3 regions of the Rhizobium sp. ZPR4 genome follow, and region 3 is predicted to be linked to each of the others. Evidence: predicted binding sites of a transcription regulator. Region 3 holds the regulator's gene; each other region holds the start of a gene.
The links. The regulator LexA, encoded in region 3, represses DNA repair genes until DNA is damaged. The targets are predictions, from matches to a motif close to TGTTCNNNNTGTGTTCNG.
Positions count from the first base shown of each region.

Region 1 (6,304 bases), 280 kb from region 3:
AGTCAGTGGCTTTTATCGTTCGCTCCGGGCGCTGTCCAGCCGCACGAGCAAAACCGGCCGCACATCCCTTGGACAATGCGGCCGGTTTCAGTATTTCGTCTTGTCTCAAGTCGGGAATTGCTCCCGAAAATCCTTATTCGCCGGAAGCGTCGCCGTCGTCGCCGGAATCGGGACCGCCATTCTGCAGGAAGCGGTCGGCAATGAGGCCGGCATTCTGGCGCAGCGACAGCTCGATCTCACGAGACAGATCCGGATTGTCGCGCAGGAAGATCTTCGCGTTCTCGCGACCCTGGCCGAGACGCTGGCTGTTATAGGAGAACCAGGCGCCGGACTTTTCGACGATGCCGGCCTTGACGCCGAGGTCGACCAGCTCACCGGTCTTCGAAACGCCTTCACCATACATGATGTCGAATTCGACCTGCTTGAAGGGAGGCGCCATCTTGTTCTTGACGACCTTGACGCGGGTCTGGTTGCCGATCACCTCTTCGCGCTCCTTGACGGCGCCGATGCGGCGGATGTCGAGGCGAACCGAGGCATAGAACTTCAGCGCGTTACCGCCCGTCGTCGTTTCCGGCGAGCCGAACATGACGCCGATCTTCATGCGGATCTGGTTGATGAAGATCACCATGCAGTTGGACTTGGAGATCGAAGCCGTGAGCTTGCGCAGTGCCTGGCTCATCAGACGCGCCTGCAGGCCCGGCAGGCTGTCGCCCATCTCGCCCTCGATTTCGGCGCGCGGCGTCAGGGCCGCAACGGAGTCGACGACCAGAACGTCGATCGCGCCGGAGCGAACCAGCGTATCGGTGATTTCAAGCGCCTGTTCGCCGGTATCGGGCTGCGAGATCAGCAGGTTCTGCAGGTCGACGCCGAGCTTGCGGGCATAGACCGGATCAAGCGCATGTTCCGCGTCCACGAAGGCGCAGATGCCGCCCTTCTTCTGTGCCTCGGCAATGGTCTGCAGCGCCAGCGTCGTCTTGCCCGAGCTTTCCGGCCCGTAGATTTCGATGATGCGCCCCTTCGGCAAGCCGCCAATGCCGAGAGCGATATCGAGGCTCAGAGAGCCGGTGGAAACCGTTTCGATTTCGACCACGTTCTCGTTAGAGCCGAGCTTCATGATCGAGCCCTTGCCGAACGACCGCTCAATTTGAGAGAGTGCCGCTTCAAGTGCCTTGCTTTTATCCACCGATTTGTCCTCTACAAGCCGCAAAGAATTCTGAGACATTCGATCCACCTTTAGGTTATTGAAGCCGCTCTAGCAATGTCGCCGCCGATGAGAATTCTGTACTCTATTTGTTCTCATATCGCAAGAGCACAACAAGCAATTGAAAGAAAAAGGTAAAATGAATTCCGTTCTATTTTTGTTTTCTTCTTTCTTCCCAGGCACTTACATGCCCGAAGCGGTGAATTGCGAGATGTTTGCGGCTCGCTCGATTCGCCTTTTCCACTGCTGAGGATAACCCTATGGCGAAAAAGATTCTCGTTCTCGGCGGCGCCCATATCGACCGGCGCGGCCGCATCTTCGGCGATACGGAGCCGGGCGCCAGCAACCCCGGCGCATGGTTCGAAGAGCCTGGCGGCGGCGGCTTCAATGCCGCCCGCAATCTCGCCCGCCTGGGCTTCGACGTAAAGCTGATCTCGCCGCGTGGCGGCGATCCCTCGGGCGAGATGGTGGCGGAGGCAGCAAGCCACGCCGGCATCGACGACAAGCCCTTCGTCTTCCTCGATCGCAAGACGCCAAGCTATACGGCGATCCTCGAGAATGACGGCAATTTGGTCATCGCGCTTGCCGACATGGAGCTCTACAAGCTTTTCGTTCCGCGGCGGCTGGCGATTCGCGCCGTTCGCGACGCCTTCGAAGAAACCGACCTCGTTCTCTGCGATGCCAATCTGCCGGCGGAAACCTTAAGCGCGATTGCGGCAAGGGCCGCCTTTTGCGGCAAACCGGTCGCAGCCATCGCCATCTCGCCGGCAAAAGTCGTGCGGCTGAAGCCGAGCCTCGCTGGCATTGGCCATCTATTCCTCAACGAAGCCGAAGCTGCCGCACTGACCGAAATCCGTCCGGAAGACCCGCGCGAGTGGGTCAACGCTTTGCGCGCGCTCGGGCTGCGTAATGGCGTCATCACCCGCGGCAAGCGCGCGCTGATCGCCTTCTCACCTGATGCCATGGTAAGCCTGCAGCCGCCCATCGTCGACGAGGTTGCCGATGTCACCGGAGCGGGAGATTCGCTTGCCTCGGGCGTTCTCTCCGCTTTGCTCGCCGGTCACGATCTCGCGGAAGCCGTCCGCCATGGCGCTGCGGCAGCCGCGATCACGGTGCAATCGCCCTTTGCAACGGCGGAAAATCTCTCTCCCGAACTGCTAAAGACGATGCTGGCTCTTGTTCCCAGGGCCGAAATTCTGTCATGAAGCCTGTTCAAAACGCGTATACTGTTTCAGTGAATTGGAAACGACAATGACCCAGCCTATCTCGCCCCTGCTACCGATCTCCTATTCGAAGGAAGTCGCTGCCGCCAAGCTGCGCGGCGCGCCGCTCGTCGCCCTGGAATCGACGATCATCACCCACGGCATGCCCTATCCCGGCAATATCGAGATGGCCCGCAGCGTCGAGGCGATCATCCGGCAGGAAGGCGCAGTACCCGCAACAATCGCGGTCATTCACGGCACGCTGCATATCGGTCTTGAGCCGGAAGAGCTGGAAACATTGGCCAAGACGGAGGGCGCGATGAAGGTCTCGCGCGCCGATATCGCCTTTGCAATTGCCGAGCGCCGCACCGGCGCAACCACCGTTGCCGCCACGATGATCGCCGCAGCCCGCGCTGGCATCAAGGTATTTGCCACCGGCGGCATCGGCGGCGTGCATCGCGGCGCCGAAGAAAGCTTCGATATTTCGGCCGACCTTGAAGAACTGTCCCGCACCGGCGTCATCGTCGTCTGCGCCGGCGCCAAGGCGATCCTCGATATTCCGAAGACGCTCGAAGTGCTGGAAACCCGCGGCGTACCGGTCGTCACCTACGACAGCACCGAGTTTCCGGCTTTCTGGTCGCGCTCCTCCGGCCTGACGAGCCCGCTGACGCTGAACAGCCCGGCTGCGATCGCCAACTTCCAGACGACGCGCGAACAGCTCGGCATCGATGGCGGCATGCTGATCGCCAATCCGGTTCCGGAAGCCGACGAGATCCCGCGCGAGGAAATGGAAATCTATATCGAGCGAGCCCTCGATAGCGCCGAGCGCGACGAGATCACCGGCAAGGCCGTTACGCCTTATCTGCTGAGCACGATCTTCGACATCACCGAAGGCCGCAGCCTCAAGACCAACATCGCGCTTGTCGAAAACAATGCGCGTCTGGCTGCGGAAATCGCGGTCGCACTGGCCGAATAATTAGAATCTCAGTCACAAGAACGGCCGGGTGCGTCAAAAATCGCCCGGCCGTTCTTTTTGTTTCAAGCCAGGGAGAACAGACCGAGGGCCGATCGCAGCTCCGCAAGCGTTGCCTCCGTCCGCTTCCTTGCCCTTCGCGTGCCCTCGCGCACGATTCCCATCACATAATCCGGCTCGGCGGCATAACGCGCACGGCGCTCGCGGATCGGTGCAAGCAGCGCTTGCAGGACCCCCTCCAGATGTCTCTTCAGGGTGACGTCGCCAAGCCCGCCACGGCGATAGTGTACCTTCATCTCATCCACCAGCTGCAAATCCTCACAGAAGGCGTCCAAATAGGTGAAGACGACATTTCCCTCGATCTTTCCGGGATCGCTGACACGCAGGTGATCCCGATCGGTATACATTCGCCGCACGGCATCTCTTATCTCATCTGACGATGCCGAAAGCGAAATGGCGTTGCCCTGGGATTTGCTCATCTTCGCCTTGCCGTCGACCCCAGGCAGGCGCCCAACCTTCGGCACCATGGCTGCGGCCTCGACGAGAACGTCTCGCCCGATCTGCCGATTGAGACGGCGAACGATCTCGTTGGTCTGCTCGATCAACGGCGCCTGGTCCTCCCCGACCGGAACGACCGTCGCCTTGAAGGCGGTGATGTCGGCGGCCTGCGCGACCGGATAGCAGAGAAAGCCGGCCGGCACGTCGCGTTCAAAGCCGCGCAGCTGGATCTCCGTCTTGATCGTCGGGTTGCGCTCCAGGCGGCTGACCGTGACGAAATTCAGATAGAGCAGCGTCAGCTCCGCCAGCGCCGGCAAGGCGGATTGGACGCAGATCGTCGTCAGCGACGGGTCGATGCCGACGGCGAGATAGTCCGTGGCGACTTCAAGGACGTTGTGCCGCACTTTCTGGGGATCATGGGCATTGTCGGTCAGCGCCTGCGTATCCGCCAAGAGCAGGAATTGCTCGTGGCTATGCTGAAGCGCAACGCGGCTCTTCAGCGAGCCGACATAGTGGCCGAGATGGAGTGGACCTGTGGTCCGGTCACCCGTCAGGATGACAGGGCGAGTATCGGTAGGGGAAAACATTTCACTGCTCCGCAAAAGGAGCCGCCGCGATCGGGAAGGAAAATAGAAATAGACGAATGCCTGCCGGATCACGGCGGCAGGGTCGATTTCAAGACATGACGACTGCCGCTCCTAGAAGGAGCGCCACCACATACGGTAAATGGGCTTGGCAAGGTCGATCATGCAGCTGTCGATAGCATCTTTGCGACACCATCGGCAACAGCCGCCTCCCGTTTAATTCTTGTCCAGCGTCTCGCGCACAACCACGGCGAGCTGTTTCAGCGAGAACGGCTTCGGCAGGAAGCCAAACTGTGCGTCGGCCGGCAGGTTGCGGGCAAAGGCATCCTCGGCATAGCCCGAAACGAAGATGAACTTCAGATCCGGATATTTCTTGCGCAATTCGCGCAGCAGCGACGGCCCGTCCATTTCGGGCATGACGACGTCGGATACGACGACATCGACCTGTCCGTCGAGCTCCTCCATGATGTCGAGCGCCTCGACGCCGGAGCCGGCCTCGTGGACAGTATAGCCGCGCGTCTCAAGCATACGCTTGCCGCCGCGACGCACCGCCTCCTCGTCCTCGACCAGCAACACGACGGCGGACTTGCCGGTGAGATCGGCAGGTTCTTCCGTAGAGGCGGCTATACCGACACTCTGGTCCATGGCCGTGACATCGCGGCTTTCTGGCACTTTCGCTTCCGTCGCGACAGGCATCTCGACGATGTGCCGTGGCAGGAAGATGCGGAACGTCGTTCCCTTGCCCACTTCCGATTCCGGCTGAATATAGCCGCCGGACTGCTTGATGATGCCATAGACCATCGCAAGCCCGAGACCGGTGCCCTTGCCCACTTCCTTGGTCGTGAAGAATGGCTCGAAGATCTTGTCCATGATTTCGGGCGCGATGCCGGTACCGGTGTCGCTGACCTCGACGAGAACCATGTCCTCATGTGGCAAGTAGGGGTAGTTGAAGGCACTGACATCAGACGCGAGCAGATTGCGGGTGCGCAGCGTCAGCGTACCGCCGCCAGGCATGGCATCGCGGGCATTGACGCACAAGTTGATGAGCACCTGCTCGAACTGCGAGAGGTCGGTTTTAACAGGCCAGAGATCGCGGCCGTAGTCGACATCCAGCTTGACATGCGTGCCCGACAGCAATCTGTCGACCAGCATGCGGAGATCGCCGATCACATCGGTCAGATTGAGAACCGTCGGCCGCATGGTCTGCTTGCGCGAGAAGGCAAGCAGCTGCCGCACCAGCACGGCCGCGCGGTTGGCATTGCGCTTGATTTCCATCAGGTCGGCGAAGCTGGCATCAGACGGCCGCGCCTGCAGCAGCAAATGGTCGGAAGACAAGAGGATAGCGGTCAATACGTTGTTGAAGTCGTGCGCGATGCCGCCTGCGAGCGTACCGACGGCATTGAGCTTCTGTGTCTGCGCCATCTGCGTTTCGAGCGCCTTCTGCTCGGTCACCTCGACGGCATAGACGATGGCAGCCTCTTCCGGCGCCTCGTCGGTCTGGTCGATGACGGCATTGATATAAAAGCGGAAATGCCGCGTCTCATCCTTCGGATTACGGGAGTCGATCGGCGGAATGTCGCCTTGCCGGTCCTTGGCAGCAGCCAATGCCTGCTGCAGCCGCACCCGGTCGCTTTCATTGACGATGGTCTCAAGGGCAGCGCCGCGCTCGATATCGTCGCGGGATACCAGTTCCGAGAAGAGTTTCAGGAATGGTGCATTCGTCCGCAGAATGCGGCCGTTGCCGTCAACCGAAGCGATCGCCATCGGCGTATTGTTGAAGAAACGGCTGAAACGCATCGCGGCTGCGGAAGCCGATTGCTCCGTGTCTGCCCCGTTCTGCCGGGTC
Region 1 is NZ_CP157967.1:1,609,171-1,615,474, forward strand. Features, by position in the region: gene recA (recombinase RecA) at 134-1,222, opposite strand; gene ABOK31_RS07990 (carbohydrate kinase family protein) at 1,462-2,406, shown strand; gene ABOK31_RS07995 (pseudouridine-5'-phosphate glycosidase) at 2,453-3,379, shown strand; gene trpS (tryptophan--tRNA ligase) at 3,442-4,461, opposite strand; gene cckA (cell cycle histidine kinase CckA) at 4,675-6,304, opposite strand, start outside.
Region 1: the regulator LexA is predicted to act here: its motif matches at 1,349-1,366, upstream of recA (recombinase RecA).

Region 2 (6,304 bases), 630 kb from region 3:
GATCAGATAGTTCATGTTCTGATTGGCAAGCACGGCGGATTGAACGTCGAGCAGCGCCATGTCGATGAGCTGCCCTTCGCCCGTCTTCAGGGCATGGATCAGGGCCGCCTCGATCGCCGAAACCGCATAGATGCCGGTGAAGATGTCAGCGATCGCCACACCAGCTTTCATTGGCTGGCCACCCGGCTCACCTGTTATCGACATGAAGCCGGACATGCCCTGGACGATATAGTCGTAGCCCGCGAGGTTGGCATAGGGGCCGGTCTGCCCGAAGCCGGTAATCGAGCAATAGACGATACGTGGGTTGATCGTTTTCAGGCTTTCGTAATCCAGCCCGTATTTGACCAGACCGCCGAGCTTGAAATTCTCGATCACCACATCGGCCGTCTTCACCAGCCGGCGCACCAGTTCCTGACCTTCCTCTGTTCTGAGGTCGGCGGTGATGGAGCGCTTGCCGCGATTGGCGGAATGGTAATAGGCGGCGGAGAGATTTTCGCCATCCTTGCCTTCGACGAAGGGCGGTCCCCATTGACGCGTGTCGTCGCCGCCATCGGGATTTTCCACCTTGATGACATCGGCGCCGAGATCGGCGAGCATCTGCCCGGCCCAGGGACCGGCGAGCACGCGGGCAAGCTCGATGACACGAATACCGGAAAGCGGAGGTTTCTTGGTCTTTTGTTCTGTCATGTCTGTCCGCTCTGCCGCTTAGAGCAATTCCAGGAAAAGTGCGAAGCGGTTTTCCGTCCGGAATTGCGTCGAAACAAAATGATAGAGCGTTTTTGCGATTCGAAGAAAAGCGGAAAGGCTCTAGGGCGTGAATGCTGTTTCAGATGTATCGGATACGGGTCTGGAAGCAAAGCGCCGCTCACGCCAGAGGATGTAGAGCCCCGAGCCCATGATGATGAGGATGCCGAGCCATTTGATCGCGTCGGGGAAGTTGTCGAAGACGAGCCAGCCGAAGATCGTTGCCGAGACGATCTCGAAATATTGCAGCGGCGCGAGCGTCGAGGCAGGCACGGCGCGGTAGGCGTAGACCGTCAGGATACCGGCGGCCGCTGCAGTGGCTCCGACACCGAAGAGATAGAGCATGGCCGTCAGATCCGGCATGACCGGATCGAGGACTACAGCCCCGGTCGCCCGGCCGATGGCAAGTAGGATCAGGCTGAAGCCGGTGCCCCACACGGCGGTCTGGAACTGCATCGACCAGGCATCCTCGCTATGAGATACGATGCGCGTGATCATCACATAGACGGCGATGCAAAGCGCGGTGACGACGGGGAGCAGGGCGACGAAACCGACCTCCTGAAAGCTTGGCTGGATAATCAGCATCGCGCCAAAAAGCCGACGGCGCAGGCCGTGTAGCGGCGCCAGCCGATGGTTTCCTTCAGGAAGATGCTGCTCAGGATGGTGAGCATCATCGGCTCGACGAAGAAGATGGCGATAGCATCGGCCACTTCCATCACCTGCAGCGTGGTCACGAACGACACCATGGACAACGTCAGCACGGCGGCACGGATGGCATGAACGCCACTGCGCCGCCATGTCCACGCGCCCCATTGCCAGCGCATCGCCATCATCGGCAGCGCGAAGAGAGCCTGGAAGATAAAGCGGGCGGCGGTAACTTCGCCTGGCGGGATCGTGGCTGCCGCGAGCTTGGAGAAGATGTCGATGATCGGCGAGAGGACGACGGAGAGAAACATCATCAACAGGCCGAAGGTCAGCTCCGATTGCGGCAATCGGACCGAGGAGCCACCGGAGGTGTTCATTGCGGAATTTCCTTGAGAATCAGTTGTTTGCCGTCACCTTCTTGCACCAATCGGCAAAGTCGGAAATGGCTTGCTCGGCGCCGATGTCGTTGAGCGTCTCGTGCCGCGTGTGCGGATAGATCTCGATGGTGATATGAGAGAGGCCAGCACTTTTCAAATGATTTTCCAGCCAGGAAATCGCTTTCGCATTGTCGGTTGCCGGGTCCTTGCCGCCTCCGACGAGATGGATGGGCATGTTGCGCCGGAGACGGTCAAGATACGTCTTTTGCGGTGCGCGGAAGGTCAACTCGAATAGATCAAGCCAGAGCGAGACGGAGGCATCGAAGCCGCAAAGGGGATCGGCGATATACTTGTCGACCTGTTCCGGGACGCGGGAGAGCCAGTCGAAGTCCGTACGGCGATCTGCGATCGATTTGCCCCAGGTGCCGAATGTCAATTTCGGCAATGGTCCGCTCGGTACATCCGATCCCTTGAACATGCGCTCGGTCTTGAGAATGAGTTGAGCGGCGCGGCCGGCAAGACCCGGATTGAAATTGGAGTTCCACACGGTGACGGCATCGAACTTGTCCGGATGGGTGACGACGGTGTTCAGGCTGATCAGTCCGCCCATGGAGTGACCGAACAGGATGATCGGCAGGCCGGGATGGGTGCTTGCGGCAAGCTCACGCATGGCAAGCACGTCGGCGATGACCTGTTCGACACCATCTCTTCTGGCAAAGCGCCCGATCGGCGCATCGGGGGCAATGGTCTCGCCATGGCCGCGATGGTCATGGACATAGACATGAAAGCCTTGGGCGGCCATCGCGCCCGCGAAGGCTTCATAGCGGCGGGAATGCTCGGCGAGACCATGTGATATCAGCAGGATACCGCGAGCATCGGTCGCAGCCGGCAAATGATGATAGGCAAGGGTCGCGCCCGTCGGACTGTTCAGGCGCTGTGTCTCGGCGAACATGTATTCGGTCCTCCCCGGTAGGACGAAAGGTTATCATCCGCCCGATTGCAATGGATAGGTGGTAAAGCTCACAGAAATAAATCTTTCCGAGCGCTGCGATTGAGGATTGCATCCGCTCGATCAAACTGCTTATTTGTTCCTATAATGTTCTAGTTGGAGGCAGGGAATGAAGCATTGGCTTCGGGTATTTGCGGTTGCAATCCTTTCGATCGGCACCGTGACGGGCGCCATGGCGCAGGAACATAGCCGCGGGCGGACACGCTTTATCCTGGCGGCAAGCTGGGAGCCGGCATTTTGTGCGACGAACCAGAAGAAGGCGGAATGCCGGAACCAGTCGTCGGATAGTCATGATGCCACGAACTTCTCGCTGCATGGCCTCTGGCCGATGCGGCAGGAATATTGCGATGTTTCCGAGGATCTGAAGCAGGCGGATCGCAGCAGTGACTGGAAGGATCTGCCGGCGGTGCAGCTGTCGCAGGACGTGAAGACGAAGCTCGACAAGGTGATGCCGGGCACCCAATCCGGCCTCGAGCGGCACGAATGGATCAAGCACGGCACCTGCACGAAGCTCAGCGCCGACCAGTATTTCGCCATCGCCGCCGGCCTGATCACCGAGCTCAATGCATCGGCCGTGCGCGAGCTCTTCGCGCAGAATATCGGCAAGGAGCTGGATGCCGAAAGCATCAAGGCAGCCTTCGACCAGAGCTTCGGCGAAGGCGCCAATGCGCGCATCAAGATGAGCTGCCGCCGGGTCGGCAACGTCAGGATGATTTCGGAGCTGACCATCGGTCTCTCGGAAGATGCGATCGATCCACAGCAGGGTAATGAGCCGCGGCTCGCCAAGTTGATCCAAAGTGCGGGCAGCACCTCGTTCGGCTGCGACCGCGGCGTGGTGGACGCGGCCGGTTTCTAGCCTAATCCGGGCTTTGCGACGCGGATAAATGCCCTCGGACAAGGTTTCGCCGTTGCCCGAGGGCCGGGTTTCGCCTACATAGCGGCACAATTCGCAATGTTATCCGTCCGTGGAGTAACCCAAGCTATGGCACGTCAGTTTATTTATCATATGGCCGGACTGAATAAGTCCTATGGCGCCAAGAAGATCCTTGAGAATATCCATCTCTCCTTCTACCCCGATGCCAAGATTGGTATTCTCGGTCCGAACGGCGCGGGTAAGTCGACGGTGCTGCGCATCATGGCCGGCCTCGACAAGGAATATACCGGCGAGGCCTGGCTGGCCGAAGGCGCGACCATCGGGTACCTGGCGCAGGAGCCTCAGCTCGATCCCAACAAGACGGTTTTCGAAAACGTCATGGAAGGCGTTGCCAAGAAAACCGAAATCCTCAATCGCTACAACGAATTGATGATGAACTATTCCGACGAGACGGCGGACGAGGGCGCCAAGCTCCAGGACATCATCGACAGCCAGAATCTCTGGGATCTGGAAAGTCAGGTCGAGATGGCGATGGAAGCATTGTGCTGCCCGCCGCGCGATGCCGAAGTCACCAGCCTTTCCGGTGGTGAGCGCCGCCGTATCGCGCTCTGCCGCCTGCTTCTCTCGCAGCCGGACCTGCTGCTGCTCGACGAACCGACCAACCATCTCGACGCCGAGACCATTGCCTGGCTGGAAAAGCACCTGCGCGACTATCCGGGCGCTGTGATGATGATCACCCACGATCGCTACTTCCTCGACAATGTTACCGGCTGGATTCTCGAACTCGACCGCGGCCGTGGCATTCCCTACGAAGGCAACTATTCCGCCTATCTGCGGGCCAAGGCTAAGCGCATGCAGCAGGAAGCCCGCGAAGAAGCTGGCCGTCAAAAGGCAATCAGCCGCGAACAGGAATGGATCGCCTCCAGCCCCAAGGCTCGTCAGGCCAAGTCCAAGGCGCGTATCAACGCTTACGAACAGCTGGTCGACGCTGCCGAAAATCAGCGTCCCGGTGATGCGCAGATCATCATTCCGGTCAGCGAGCGTCTCGGCCAGGTGGTAATCGAGATGGAGGGCATCACCAAGGGCTTCGAAGGCCGCACGCTGGTCAACGATCTGTCGATCAAGCTGCCGCCGGGCGGCATCGTCGGCATCATCGGCCCGAACGGCGCCGGCAAGACGACGCTGTTCAAGATGATCACGGGGCAGGAAAAGCCGGATTCCGGCTCGGTCCGTATCGGCGAGACGGTGCATCTCAGCTATGTCGACCAGAGCCGCGATGCGCTTGACGGCAATAAAACCGTATGGGAGGAAATCTCCGGCGGCGCCGAAATCATCAAGCTCGGCAAGTTCGACATGAACTCGCGCGCCTATTGCGGCGCCTTTAACTTCAAGGGTGGCGACCAGCAGCAGAAGGTCGGCAATCTCTCCGGCGGTCAGCGCAACCGTGTTCATCTGGCCAAGATGCTGAAGGCTGGCGGCAACGTGCTTCTGCTCGACGAACCCACAAACGACCTCGATACGGAAACGCTGGGGGCTCTGGAAAGCGCGCTCGAAAACTTCGCCGGCTGCGCCATCATCATCAGCCACGATCGCATGTTCCTCGACCGTCTGGCCACGCATATCCTAGCCTTTGAAGGCGAAGGCCATGTCGAATGGTTCGAAGGCAATTTCGAAGATTACGAGCAGGACAAGATCCGCCGCCTCGGTCCCGATGCCCTCAATCCGGGCAGCCAGGCGCACAAGCGACTGACGCGCTAAGCTCTCGATTTCGCTCTTCGAAGACCCCGGCTTGTCCGGGGTTTTTGTTTGCCCATCGGCGTAATCGGATATTCCGTTTTCGTCAGAAACTAACAGATTTCCGACGTCGAATTAGCGTCGCGAGCGATTGGCTCTTGCAGATCGAACCCAAATCACATAAAGATATCTTTATATCTTGATTGGGTGTGGAATGACGGATCTGGTTAAACTCGGCTTGGATGATGTGGTGGATGTGCTGAAGGCGGTCGGCGAGCCGACGCGGCTGCGTCTCCTGGCACTCCTCGCGGCCGGCGATCTCACTGTCACCGATCTTACTGAAATTCTCGGCCAGTCGCAGCCGCGTATTTCCCGACATTTGAAACTGCTCGGCGAAGCCGGCCTGATCGATCGTTATCAGGAGGGTGCCTGGGCTTATTTCCGTTTGAAGCAAGAGGGCAAGGCCGTCACGCTGGCGCGCGCTCTGCTGCGCCACACCGCCGAGAAAGATACAGTGCTGCTGCGCGATGGCGAGCGGCTTACCTCGGTGAAGCGTGTTCGTGCCGAACGTGCGCAGGCCTATTTCAGCCGCAATGCCGCCGAATGGGACGAGCTGCGACGCCTCCATGTCGCCGATGAGGATGTCGACAAGGCGTTGATCGATCTGATCGGTCCGCAGCCGATCGACTCCTTTCTCGATCTCGGCACGGGCACGGGCCGGATGCTGCAGCTTCTGACCGGCCATTACCGCCGCGCCATCGGCATCGATGCCAGCCGTGACATGCTGGCGGTTGCGCGCGCCAATCTCGACCGGGCCAACATCACAAGCGCTTCGGTGCGCCATGGCGATATTTTCAACCTGCCGCTCGAACAGCAGGATTTCGACCTCATCACCATCCATCAGGTGCTGCATTTCCTCGA
Region 2 is NZ_CP157967.1:1,956,077-1,962,380, reverse strand. Features, by position in the region: gene ABOK31_RS09645 (CaiB/BaiF CoA-transferase family protein) at 1-687, opposite strand, end outside; partial or broken gene ABOK31_RS09640 (DMT family transporter) at 808-1,766, opposite strand; gene ABOK31_RS09635 (alpha/beta hydrolase) at 1,786-2,718, opposite strand; gene ABOK31_RS09630 (ribonuclease) at 2,948-3,631, shown strand; gene ettA (energy-dependent translational throttle protein EttA) at 3,758-5,407, shown strand; gene ABOK31_RS09620 (metalloregulator ArsR/SmtB family transcription factor) at 5,598-6,304, shown strand, end outside.
Region 2: the regulator LexA is predicted to act here: its motif matches at 2,853-2,870, upstream of ABOK31_RS09630 (ribonuclease).

Region 3 (6,304 bases):
CGGTAGCGCGTGCCTAATTTGGAGGCATCCGAGCAGCGGAAGAAGGGTGGGGACGTTGCTGCGCTCTCGCAGCCTCGCCCAGTTGTCGCCACGATTACCTCCCGCGCCGAAGTGCCGCGACGGGAACGGACGCAAGATCAGACGCGGCTGACATCGCGGCTGCTGCGGATATTCGACAGCATTCGGCTTGGCACCTTGAGACTGATCGAAGAGGAGGCGGCCTATGGTCGCGCGATCCTGCTTGCGCCGATCTACATGGGCCTTGGCGCAATTTTCTGGTTCAAGGCTGGCAGCGATCCGCCTGCACAGGCCGTTCTTGCGGGCCTGTTGGTCTTCGCCAGCGGGTTTGCGCTCATGCGGGAGGCGGGCAGGCTGTTTCGCCATCTGCTTTTTGCCGGCATGCTCCTTTGTCTGGGCATGGCGCTGGCGCAATGCGAAAGCTGGCGGGTTTCCACTGTCATGCTCGATTCGGCCGTGACGACGACCGTGACCGGTCAGGTCGAACGGCGGGAATCCTATGACAATGGACGCTGGCGCTATGTCATCCGCGTCGGGGCAACGGAAAAGCCTTCCATTCGCCGCGCACCGCAACGGGTTACGATCTTCGTGCGCAAGCAAGCGGAGCCATTCGATCTCGGTGACCGTATTCAGGGCAGGGCGCGGCTGGCGCCTCCGGCCGGACCAGCCTTGCTTGGCCTCAATGATTTCGCCTTCAGCTCCTATTTCAATGGTATCGGTGCGAATGGTTTTGCCTACGGAACGCCGAAATTATTGTCCCCAGCCAGTGATAATACCGCCGACTCTCTGATGGATACGGCCGATATTTGGCTTGCCGGCCTGCGCAACAGCATAGGTGACAGGATCAGGCAAACCCTGCCGGGAGATACCGGCGCCTTTGCTGCAGCGCTTGTCACCGATGAGAGACGCGCAATCTCCAAGGACACGACCGAAGCGCTGAGAATTGCCGGTCTGACCCATATTGTCGCAATCTCCGGTCTGAACATGGCGCTGTCAGCCGGTATTTTCTACGTTGGCCTACGCTATTTGTTCAGCCTGTTTCCGGGTGTCGCGCAGGCTTGGCCGACCAAGAAATTCGCCGCCTTCGGCGCGCTTCTCACTGTCACGGCCTATTACCTCATCTCCGGCTTCGGTGTGTCCGCCGAGCGTGCCTTCATCATGATGGCGATCATGCTCGTGGCCGTGCTTTTCGATCGGCCATCGATCAGTCTGCGCAATGTCGCACTTTCAGCGATCATCATTCTTGTACTGTCGCCATCTCAGGTACTTGGCCCGAGCTTCCAGATGTCCTATGCGGCGACGCTGGCGCTCGTGTCGGGCTATTCGTTATGGAAGCGGCGGCGGCATCGTGAAAGCATTCTATCGCGCATCCGTCTGTTAAGTCCGCTATTATTCGTCACGCGCTTCTTTGGAGGCGTGATGTCGACCTCGTTCATCGGCGGTGCGTCGACGGCCATTTTCTCGATCGAACATTTTCACCGATTGGCGACATATGGCCTTGCCGCCAATCTCGCGGCCATGCCCATCGTCTCTTTTATCGTCATGCCTTTCGGCATGGCGGCGATGTTGCTCATGCCGCTCGGACTCGACGGGCCTTTCTGGAAAGTCACCGGAGAGGGACTGGAACTCGTCATCGTGATTGCAAGAACCGTAGCCGGTTGGGGAGGCGACATTACCTTCGGCCGCCAGCCGGCCTGGTTGATGCCGACGTTCATTGTCGGCTTCCTGATCATGAGCATCTTGCGGACGCGGCTTCGCCATCTGGGTCTGCTATTGTTGCTTTCATCCGTGGGCTTGGCAGCATTCGGCTCCGGCGTACCAAAACCCGACCTGATGATCTCCGAGGATGGCGTCCTGGTCGCGTTGCGCCAGGATGATATACTCGCGACCAACCGAGAGAGACCGCAGGCCTTCATTTTCGAACAATGGCAAAAGGCATTGGTTGCGGCGGAGCATCAGCCGCCGACTATGCTTCCTGCCGATAGCCGACTGCCACAGATCAGCAAGGCAGATCGTTATAAACGATTGAACAGTGAAGAACAGAAGGCAGTCCGGACGGCAATGGAGGAAGCCCTGGATCGCACCATGCAGGGCAGTTTCGCCTGCCAGAAAGGAGCATGGTGTGCAGCCATCCTCGAAAACGGCGCAATATTGGTCACGATCGAGAACGCAGCCTATCTGCCCTCGGCCTGCGACATGGCGAATATCGTCGTAACGCCAATCCGATTACGGCTAGACCATTGCCGCTCCGGAGCGATGCTCATAACCGGTGCGACATTACGAAAAACCGGGTCCATCGAAATGGCGCTCACCGCCGATAAACCCACTATCTCCGCCGCGTTCGAAAACCCGCAGCGGCCATGGACCAGACACCGAACTTATGATTGGCGCACCGGCAAATTCGATGCACCAAATGCGCAGGCATCACCAATCGTTGACAATTCACCGGTCAGTGATAGCGACGAATAAGGCCGACGAGCTTGCCCTGGACCTTGACGCGGTCTGGCCCGAAGATGCGGGTTTCATAGGCGGGGTTTGCGGCTTCCAGCGCGATCGAGGCACCCTTGCGACGGAAGCGCTTCAACGTAGCCTCTTCATCGTCGACGAGCGCAACGACGATATCGCCGGGATTGGCTGTCGTTGAGTTGCGGATGATCACCGTATCACCGTCGAAAATTCCGGCGTCGATCATCGAATCCCCTCGAACCTCCAGCGCATAATGCTCGCCGGAGCCGAGCATATCGGCGGGAACGGTAATATCGTGCGTATTGTTCTGGATGGCCGAGATCGGAACGCCGGCAGCAATGCGACCCATCACCGGTACGGATGCCGAGCCATTGTGATCGTCATTTGCCACCTTTTGTGGAGCCGGAGGGGCGACAGGCTGTGGCTTGCCGAGGCTGCCCTCGATGACGCTGGGCGAGAAGCCGCGGCGCGGCTGCAGGCTGGGATTATAGGCATCGGGAAGCTTGATGACTTCGAGCGCTCTGGCTCGGTTCGGCAGCCGGCGGATGAAGCCTCGCTCCTCCAGCGCCGTGATCAGGCGATGAATGCCGGATTTGGATGCCAGGTCCAGCGCATCCTTCATCTCGTCGAAAGATGGTGGTACACCGGATTCCTTCATGCGTTCGTGAATGAAGAGAAGCAGTTCCTGCTGCTTGCGCGTCAACATCGTCTTGGAACCCCAGAATCAAGAAAAAACGGTGAAACAAATCCAGAACGGACACTATATGTTCCATATGTGTTCCGCAAGTACTTAAATTTCGGTAAAGCCTTGTCCGGTCAATTAAATAATTATGACTTGCGAATGGACCGGCTGAGAGCAGCAAAGCGATATATCCGCGCTAACCTATCGAAAAATATGGAAAATGTCGTTTCGTTCATTCGCAGGGTTTTGTGACATGCCGGGAATATCGAAGATGTCGACCAATGCCATGTGACATCGCATAAGCCGGCTTTGGGAGAGAATCAGCAATCACTTTTGCGAGATTGCATTCCGCCCATGTCGTGCGCTTCGGGCGTTCACGCTTCCATCTTGAATTGCGCGGGGGATCGGCGCAAATCTGCTGCCGCAGGCAAACAGGAGGAACTATGATTTCGTCTCCGCATCCACTGGATCATCTCGTGCTGCCGACCGTCAACATCGCTCTGGCACGCGAACGCCTCGGCAAGCTCGGCTTCACGGTGGCCCCAGATGCGCGCCATCCCTTTGGCACGCAGAATGCCTGCGTCTTCCTTGCCGATAAAACCTATCTCGAGCCTCTGGGCGTGGCATCTCCGGAGCAGTGCGAGAAGAGCATCGTGGATGGTAATGTTTTCGTCGCACGCGACCAGGCTTACCGCTTTCGGGTCGGGGAGGATGGTTTTTCAGCCGTGGTGTTCGGCACGGATGATGCCGTTGCGGATGATGAGCGCTTCAGAGCGGCGGCAATCTCGGCGGGACGGATGCTGGATTTCTCCCGTCCGATGAAGATGCCGGATGGGACGGAAACCATGGCCGGCTTTCGTCTTGGCTTTGCCGCTGATCTGCGTGCGCCGGATTTTCTCGCATTCTGCTGTCAGCGCATCAATCCGCTACCAGCCGATCGCGGCATGCTTGAGCGGCACGAGAACGGCGTGACCGGCATTGCCCGGGTAGTGCTTTGCGCGCCGAAGCCGGCGGTCTATCGCAGCTTCTTCGAGGAGGTTATCGGTGGCCCGCGCATTGTGGAGCATTCCTTTGGCCTGACGATCAGGGCCGCCAATGCCGATCTGGAGATTTTGACGCCGGAAGGAATGGAGGCATTCTATGATCTGCCTGTCCGTACAGACGATCCGGGGCTCAGGGCGCGCGCAATCCTTTTTAAAACGCGCGATCTTTCCGTGACATCGTCGCATTTCACTGCTAACGGCGTCACCTATACGCGTAAGAACAATCGTATATTGGCAAGACTGGCGCCCGGTCAGGGCGCGCTGTTCGCCTTCGAGGAGATAGCATGAGCACGAATTCCGAAGTGACCGTCGGCGAAGGAGCCTCCAAGGTCCTGTTCTCCAACACCTCCAAGCTCTCGCTGATTGCCGGCCCCTGCCAGATGGAGAGCCGCGACCATGCATTTATGGTTGCCGGCGTCCTGAAGGAGCTCTGCGGCAAGCTCGGCATCGGCCTTGTCTACAAGTCCTCCTTTGACAAGGCCAACCGCACCTCGCTGTCGGGCAAGCGTGGCATCGGCCTGGAAAAGGCGCTGGAGGTCTTTGCTGACCTCAAAAAGGAATACGGCTTTCCGGTCCTGACAGACATCCATACGGAAGAGCAGTGCGCCATCGTTTCCAAGACGGTCGATATCCTGCAGATCCCGGCTTTTCTGTCGCGCCAGACCGATCTGCTGGTCGCCGCCGCCAAGACCGGCCGTGTCGTCAACGTCAAGAAGGGTCAGTTCTTGGCCCCCTGGGACATGAAGAATGTGCTTGCCAAGCTCAATGAAAGCGGCAATCCGAACATCCTTCTGTGCGAGCGCGGCGCCTCCTTCGGCTACAACACGCTCGTTTCCGACATGCGCTCGCTGCCGATCATGGCGGCGATGGGCGCTCCGGTGATTTTCGATGCGACCCATTCGGTGCAGCAGCCCGGCGGGCAGGGCGGCTCAACCGGCGGCGATCGCCGATTTGTCGAGACACTGGCGCGTGCCGCTGTCGCCGTCGGTGTTGCCGGCCTTTTCGTCGAGACGCATGAAGACCCGGATAATGCACCGTCTGATGGCCCGAATATGGTCTATCTGAAGGATATGCCGCGGCTTCTGGAGAAGCTGCTGGCCTTCGACGCAATCGCCAAGGCCTGAAATGTAGCCGGCATTCAACAGGCTGACATGAATTTGCGTTACGGGCCTGAAGGAGTGCCAAATCGCGGCGCGGATCGCCATTGTAATTTCCGCGCCTTCGATTAAGACGATTTAAATCGATTTATAAACCAGCGAGCAGGAAGCTATCATGACCGCAATCACCGACATTATCGCCCGCGAGATTCTCGACAGCCGTGGCAATCCGACTGTCGAAGTCGATGTCTACCTCGAAGATGGCAGCTTGGGCCGCGCGGCGGTTCCGTCGGGCGCGTCGACCGGCGCGCATGAAGCCGTCGAGCTTCGCGATGGCGGCAAGCGCTATCATGGCAAGGGCGTCGAGAAGGCCGTCGAAGCCGTCAACTCGGAAATCTTCGACGCGATCGGCGGCATGGATGCTGAAAACCAGATCCAGCTCGACAACATCATGATCGAACTCGACGGCACGCCGAACAAGTCACGCCTCGGCGCCAACGCCATCCTCGGCGTCTCGCTCGCCGTCGCCAAGGCTGCCGCCCAGAGCGCCAACCTGCCGCTCTACCGCTATGTCGGCGGTGCTCATGCCCGCCTGCTGCCGGTCCCGATGATGAACATCATCAACGGTGGCGCCCATGCCGACAACCCGATCGACTTCCAGGAATTCATGATCCTGCCGGTTGGCGCCGAATCCATCCGCGACGCCGTTCGCATGGGCTCGGAAATCTTCCACGTCCTCAAGAAGGAACTGGCATCGCAGGGCCACAACACCAACGTCGGCGATGAAGGCGGCTTTGCGCCGGGCCTTTCCAGCGCTCCGGCAGCCCTCGACTTCATCATGAAGTCCATCGAAAAGGCCGGCTACAAGCCGGGCGAAGAAATCGCTCTTGGCCTCGATTGCGCCTCGACGGAATTCTTCAAGGACGGCAAGTACGTTCTCGAAGGCGAAGGCCGCACGCTGGAATCTGGCGCCATGGCTGAATACCTCGCCGAACTCG
Region 3 is NZ_CP157967.1:1,325,196-1,331,499, forward strand. Features, by position in the region: gene ABOK31_RS06550 (ComEC/Rec2 family competence protein) at 10-2,487, shown strand; gene lexA (transcriptional repressor LexA) at 2,468-3,190, opposite strand; gene ABOK31_RS06560 (VOC family protein) at 3,610-4,497, shown strand; gene kdsA (3-deoxy-8-phosphooctulonate synthase) at 4,494-5,333, shown strand; gene eno (phosphopyruvate hydratase) at 5,482-6,304, shown strand, end outside.